2 linked regions of the Caballeronia sp. TF1N1 genome follow. The protein of the gene in region 1 binds, or shares a complex with, the protein of each later gene. Links are inferred from orthologs where the notes say so. Each region holds a gene or a part of one and is shown in the gene's direction. Other genes may lie near its edges.

Region 1 (2,883 bases):
CCATTGGATGAATGCGTATTTCGGCATCCGGACGCGCGCGCAAAATGCCCTCTGCAATGGCGTTGGCAACGCCCTCGGCGGAAAGCGAACCCTTGAACGAATCGGGCGCGATGACGACGACAGGGGCAGACGTGGCAGACGTGACGTTAGGCATGGTGTCTCGAATATTTTCTGTGTGAGTGGACGTTGAAAAGCCGAAGCGAAGCCCGATGTATGCGCATTGCATCGCGCGTCGCCATGCGTATGGCGCATGCGCTTCATGCGTTGCGGTAATCGAGCGCGCAACGCAACGCGCGCTCCTTTCGCTTCTCGTGATCACGCGCCGGCAAGCTTATCAGCGCTCCGCCCGCAGCAAAATAGCGAAGGTGCGATAACCGCCATCGCAGTGTCGCGCCGATAGACTCAAAATGTGTATTTCGAGCGGAATTGCGCGGAAAAACCGTGCAAATCGCTCGAAACGGGCCAAGCGGGTTTCGTGGTCAGAGGCCGCGCGATTTGTTTGCTAGAATACTTGGCTCTGCCGGCTGACTCGGCGTTGGCGAACATCTGGCGGTCGCGAGATGCGCTCCCTTGTCTCGACATGGCGGCGCGTTTTCGAAGCCCGACATCGCACCCGGCGCGGCTCATGCAGAACTCATCCGGACCCGCGCAACCAGAACCGCGGAAGAACCGAACACCGAACACCCGAATACTCTAGGACGATTGAAGCCATGGCTAACGTAGTTGAAAACCTCGGCAAGCTCGAACGCCGCGTCACCATCTCGCTGCCGAAAGACACCGTGCAGAAGGAAGTGGACTCGCGCATCCGCCAGTTGGCCAAGACCGTGCGCATGCCGGGCTTCCGCCCGGGCAAGGTGCCGCTCAAGATGGTCACGCAGCAATACGGCGGTCAGGTCGAAGCCGAAGTGTTGAGCGACAAGGTCGGCAAGGAATTCTTCGACGTCACGCGCACCGAAAACCTGCGCGTCGCGGGCCAGCCGAGCTTTGCGCCGAAGGTCGAAGCCGCTGCGGAAGACTACGCATTCGACGCCACTTTCGAGGTGTATCCCGAAGTGAAGCTCGGCGACGTCGCCACCGCGGAAATCGAACGCACCGTCACGACCATTTCCGAAGCCGAAGTCGACCGTACGCTCGACATCCTTCGCAAGCAGCGCGTGCACTTCCACGCGCGCGGCGAAGGCGGCGAGCATGGCGACGGCGGCGCGGACACGGCAGCCAAGGAAGGCGACCGCGTCACGCTGGACTTCGTCGGCAAGCTCGACGGCGTGCCGTTCGAAGGTGGCAGCGCGGAAGACTTCGCGTTCGTCTTGGGCGAAGGCCGCATGTTGCCGGAATTCGAACAAGCAGCGACCGGCCTGAAGGTCGGCGAAACGCGCGAGTTCGACCTTACGTTCCCCGAGGACTATCACGGCAAGGACGTCGCCGGCAAGACCGCGCAGTTCGCCGTCACCGTGAAAAAGATCGAGTGGCCGCATCTGCCGGAAATCGACGCGGAATTCGCGAAGTCGCTCGGTATCGAAGACGGCGATCTCACGAAAATGCGCGGCGAGATCAAGGACAACCTCGAGCGCGAAGCAAAGCGCCGCACGCAGCAGATCGTGAAGAATCAGGTCATGGACGCGTTGCTCAAGATTTCCGAACTCGACGTGCCAAAGGCGCTGATCGAACAGGACCAGGAACGTCTCGTCGAAATGGCGCGCCAGGATCTGCAACAACGTGGCGTGCCGAACGCTGCCGACGCACCGATCCCCGCCGAAATGTTCGCTGAACAAGCCGAGCGTCGCGTGAAGCTGGGCCTCGTGCTGGCAGAACTGGTGAAGGCTAACGAACTGCAGGCCAAGCCCGAGCAGATCCGCGCGGAAGTGGACGAATTCGCCAAGAGCTACGAAGACCCGAAGGAAGTCGTCCGCTGGTATTATTCGAATCAGCAGCGCCTCTCCGAAATGGAAGCGTACGTCGTTGAAAGCAACGTCGTCGATTTCGTTCTCGGCAAGGCCAAGGTGACCGACAAGGAAGTCAGCTTCGAGGAACTGGCCAGCGCAACGGCGCAAGCCTGACGCGTAGAGCCCGGGGGCGTGCGGGTCGTCGGACTGACGGCCCTCACGCCTTTTTTGCATTAAAGTTTGTGCGTACGCATGCCGTTCTACCGGATGCTCCTTCGTCGATCAGTATCCCTATTCCGAACAAGGAAATTGCATGACCTTTCGCGCTGAATTGCTCGACACACTGGCGTCCCACGCATCGCGGGACTTCGAAGCCCAGGCGCTCGGCCTCGTTCCGATGGTCGTGGAAACCAGCGGCCGCGGCGAGCGTGCCTATGACATCTATTCGCGCCTCCTGAAAGAGCGCGTGGTGTTTCTCGTCGGCGAAGTCAATGATCAGTCGGCGAATCTTGTCGTCGCGCAGTTGCTGTTTCTCGAGAGCGAAAATCCGGACAAGGACATCAGCCTCTACATCAATAGCCCGGGCGGCTCGGTTTCAGCCGGCATGGCGATCTACGATACGATGCAATTCGTCAAACCCGACGTCACCACGCTTTGCATGGGGCTCGCCGCAAGCATGGGCGCGTTCCTGCTGGCGTCGGGCGCAAAGGGCAAACGCGTCGCGTTGCCGAATGCGCGCGTGATGATTCACCAGCCGCTGGGTGGCGCGCGTGGTCAGGCGTCGGACATCGAAATTCAAGCGCGGGAAATCCTGTACTTGAAGGAGCGTCTGAACCAATTGCTATCGCATCACACGGGTCAGCCGGTCGAGCGCATTGCACGCGACACCGACCGCGACAACTTCATGTCGGGCGATGACGCGCAAGCGTACGGCATCGTTGACCAGGTTTTGCACAAGCGTCCTTAAGGCGTCCGGAACGACGCCGCGCCGGCTTCCACG
Region 2 (3,838 bases), 1.2 Mb from region 1 along the record:
CTTCGGCGCGCTCGTTCTCACCGATGCGAGCAAGCCCGTGCTGAAAGGCGAGGAGCACGTCACGCTGCGCAAATACGTGAAGCCGGTGCGTAGCCGGCAATCGTCGGGACGCACGCGGGAACGCGCCGATCCCACCACGGGCATGTCGCAGCGGCAGAAGTCTCGCTGGGAGCGTCTGCGCATATGGCGCGCAGAGACCGCCAAGAGCGACGGCGTGCCGGCCTACGTCATTTTTCATGACGCCACGCTTGCCGAAATAGCTCGAAGCGATCCCGATACGGTGGATGATCTGCGTCATATCCCGGGCATCGGCGCGCGCAAGCTGGAGCGTTTCGGCGACGAGTTGCTGGATGTCGTGACGACTGAATAAGCCAACGCTTCGCGCGGTCCTCCGAAATGCGCGCAACGTGTTGACCCAATTGGGATTTTCAGCATATCATGCTAGGTTCTCGTTCTTGGTCCGTTTTCGGAACCGGCTTAGCGCCGCGTACGACAAGGGATCGAGCTTCTTCGAGAACGTTAGACGCGCATTTTCCGACGCTTTGCCCGTCGAGAATCGCGCCGAATTTGATCATTTTCAGGAATAAACGATGCCAACCATCAATCAATTGGTTCGCAAAGGCCGCACGTCGGAAACGACGAAGAGCAAGTCGCCGGCCCTGCAGGACTGCCCCCAGCGTCGTGGCGTGTGCACTCGCGTGTACACCACGACGCCTAAGAAGCCGAACTCGGCACTTCGTAAGGTTGCGAAGGTTCGCCTGACGAACGGTTTCGAAGTTATTTCGTACATCGGTGGTGAAGGCCACAACCTGCAAGAACACTCGGTCGTGCTGATTCGCGGCGGTCGTGTCAAGGACTTGCCGGGTGTGCGTTACCACATGGTTCGCGGCTCGCTGGATACCCAGGGCGTCAAGGATCGTAAGCAAGCTCGCTCGAAGTACGGTGCGAAGCGCGCCAAGGCTGGCAAGTAAGTCGCCGGTCTGCAGTCGTCTGCTTGTAGTTTGAGGTCGCCGTAAGGCGGTTTAGGCGGTGGTGCTGGAATGCCAGTGCTATCGAGTAAGTGGTCACCCGGCCAAGCTGGTTTTGTCGAAAAGATGGATCGGGTTTGTTGGTGGCCGCGGAGCTTAAAGACTCGTTCGGAGTCGGCTCCAACTGAAAAGGTAAAGGAAGAATCATGCCGCGTCGTCGCGAAGTCCCCAAGCGGGAAGTGTTGCCGGACCCGAAATTCGGCAACGTAGATGTAGCCAAGTTCATGAACGTGCTGATGCTCTCAGGCAAGAAGTCGGTTGCCGAGCGTATCGTGTACGGCGCTTTTGAACAGATCCAGACCAAGGGTGGCAAGGACCCGCTGGAAGTGTTCACGGTTGCGCTCAACAACGTGAAGCCGGTGGTCGAAGTGAAGAGCCGTCGCGTTGGTGGTGCCAACTACCAGGTTCCGGTCGAAGTGCGTCCCTCGCGTCGTATGGCATTGGCGATGCGTTGGTTGCGTGAAGCCGCGAAGAAGCGCAGCGAAAAGTCGATGGCCCTGCGTCTTGCAGGCGAACTCTCCGAAGCGGCAGAAGGCCGTGGCGGCGCGATGAAGAAGCGCGACGAAGTTCACCGCATGGCAGAGGCCAACAAGGCATTCTCGCATTTCCGTTTCTAAGCTCCCGCTCGTAGGGCAAACGGAAAAATAAGGGCGGGTGCGCTACTCCAGGCGCCTCGCCCGTTTGTGTTAGGACGCTGTCGGCTCGTTATAGATCGAGTCGGCGGGTCGACCAAAAAAGGATCCAAAGTGGCTCGCAAGACACCTATCGAGCGCTACCGCAACATCGGTATTAGCGCTCACATCGACGCCGGCAAAACGACGACGACCGAGCGCATCCTGTTTTACACGGGCGTGAACCACAAGATCGGCGAAGTTCACGACGGCGCTGCAACGATGGACTGGATGGAGCAGGAGCAGGAGCGCGGCATCACCATCACGTCGGCTGCTACCACGGCCTTCTGGAAGGGCATGGGCGGCAACTATCCCGAGCACCGCATCAACATCATCGATACCCCGGGGCACGTCGACTTCACGATCGAAGTGGAGCGCTCGATGCGCGTCCTCGACGGCGCGTGCATGGTCTACTGTGCAGTGGGCGGCGTGCAGCCGCAGTCGGAAACCGTGTGGCGTCAGGCTAACAAGTACAAGGTTCCGCGTCTCGCGTTCGTCAACAAGATGGACCGCACTGGCGCAAACTTCTTCAAGGTCTATGACCAGTTGAAGACGCGTCTGAAGGCGAACCCGGTTCCCGTCGTCGTGCCGATCGGCTCGGAAGAAAACTTCAAGGGCGTGGTCGACCTTCTCAAGATGAAGGCGATCATTTGGGACGAAGCGTCCCAGGGCACGAAGTTCGACTACGTCGACATCCCGGCTGAACTCGTCGACACGTGCAACGAGTGGCGCGAGAAGATGATCGAGTCGGCTGCCGAAGCCAGCGAAGAACTGATGGAAAAGTACCTCGGCGGCGAAGAGCTGACCGAAGCGGAAATCGTCAAGGCGATCCGCGACCGGACCATCGCGTGCGAAATTCAGCCGATGCTGTGCGGCACCGCGTTCAAGAACAAGGGCGTGCAGCGCATGCTCGACGCCGTGATCGACTTCCTGCCGTCGCCGGTCGACATTCCGCCGGTTACGGGTGAACTCGAAAACGGTGAGAAGGGCGAGCGCCGTGCTGCCGACGACGAAAAATTCTCGTCGCTGGCATTCAAGATCATGACCGACCCGTTCGTCGGTCAGCTGATCTTCTTCCGTGTGTATTCGGGTGTGGTCAATTCGGGTGACACCGTGCTGAACGCGACCAAGGACAAGAAGGAACGTCTGGGTCGTATTCTGCAGATGCACGCGAACCAGCGCGAAGAAATCAAGGAAGTGCGCGCAGGCGACATCGCGGCAGCCGTGGGCCTGAAGGAAGCGACCACGGGCGACACGCTGTGCGACCCGCAGAGCCCGATCGTTCTCGAACGCATGATTTTCCCGGAGCCGGTGATTTCGCAGGCAGTCGAGCCGAAGACGAAGCCCGACCAGGAAAAGATGGGTCTGGCGCTGAACCGTCTGGCTCAGGAAGATCCGTCGTTCCGCGTTCAAACGGACGAAGAGTCGGGCCAGACCATCATCTCGGGTATGGGCGAGCTCCACCTCGAAATTTTGGTCGACCGGATGAAGCGTGAATTCGGCGTTGAAGCAACCGTCGGCAAGCCGCAGGTTGCGTACCGCGAAACGATCCGCGCGACGGCTGCCGATGTCGACGGCAAGTTCGTCAAGCAGTCGGGTGGTCGCGGCCAGTATGGTCACGCGGTCATCACGCTCGAGCCGAACGAGCAGGGCAAGGGCTACGAGTTCCTGGACGAGATCAAGGGCGGTGTGATTCCGCGCGAATACATCCCGGCGGTGGACAAGGGTATCCAGGAAACGCTGAAGTCGGGCGTGCTCGCTGGCTTCCCGGTCGTCGACGTGAAGGTTCACCTGACGTTCGGTTCGTACCACGACGTCGACTCGAACGAAAACGCGTTCCGCATGGCCGGTTCGATGGCCTTCAAGGAAGCAATGCGCAAGGCAAGCCCGGTCATCCTCGAACCGATGATGGCCGTGGAAGTCGAAACGCCGGAAGATTACATGGGCAACGTGATGGGCGACTTGTCGGGCCGTCGCGGTATCGTCCAGGGCATGGAAGACATGATCGGTGGCGGCAAGATCGTTCGCGCCGAAGTACCGCTGTCGGAAATGTTCGGCTACTCGACCTCGCTGCGCTCGCTGTCGCAAGGCCGTGCTACGTACACGATGGAATTCAAGCACTATGCTGAAGCTCCGCGT

Evidence for each region.
Region 2: the proteins of tig (region 1) and rpsG are in contact, whole or in part, in a crystal structure (PDB 3GTY), measured with the Thermotoga maritima proteins. The link is inferred for Caballeronia sp. TF1N1 from one-to-one orthologs. Residues at the interface, in WP_004081061.1 of Thermotoga maritima: Glu122, Val124, Val129, Leu130, Tyr133, Glu188, Gly259, Ile262, Tyr263, Glu266, Ser270, Glu273, Gln274, Glu277, Arg308, Gln311, Ile312, Ser315, Tyr316, Glu325, Arg329, Arg336, Leu363, Phe366, Trp367, Arg373, Leu377, Arg381, Leu384, Glu387; in WP_004081843.1 of Thermotoga maritima: Lys34, Lys52, Lys55, Glu59, Arg62, Gln63, Glu66, Asn67, Lys69, Val71, Arg95, Ala109, Lys110, Lys111, Gly112, Arg113, Pro114, Glu117, Glu121, Ile124, Ala125, Tyr127, Asn128, Asn129, Thr130, Gly131, Lys135, Asp139, Arg142, Met143.

The regions. Positions count from the first base shown.
Region 1 is NZ_CP084626.1:1,472,761-1,475,643, reverse strand. It holds tig (trigger factor), read left to right. Parts: upstream 1-710; coding sequence 711-2,057; downstream 2,058-2,883. Other genes in the region: clpP (ATP-dependent Clp endopeptidase proteolytic subunit ClpP), read left to right, coding at 2,197-2,850; LDZ28_RS06815 (glycerate kinase), read right to left, coding at 1-154. UniProt on the Bacillus subtilis protein: Involved in protein export. Acts as a chaperone by maintaining the newly synthesized protein in an open conformation. Functions as a peptidyl-prolyl cis-trans isomerase.
Region 2 is NZ_CP084626.1:2,675,850-2,679,687, reverse strand. What follows is about bases 1-2,909. They hold rpsG (30S ribosomal protein S7), read left to right. Parts: upstream 1-1,174; coding sequence 1,175-1,645; downstream 1,646-2,909. Other genes in these bases: fusA (elongation factor G), read left to right, coding at 1,775-2,909; rpsL (30S ribosomal protein S12), read left to right, coding at 591-971; recQ (DNA helicase RecQ), read left to right, coding at 1-370. In the rest of the region: more of fusA, read left to right, coding at 2,910-3,838.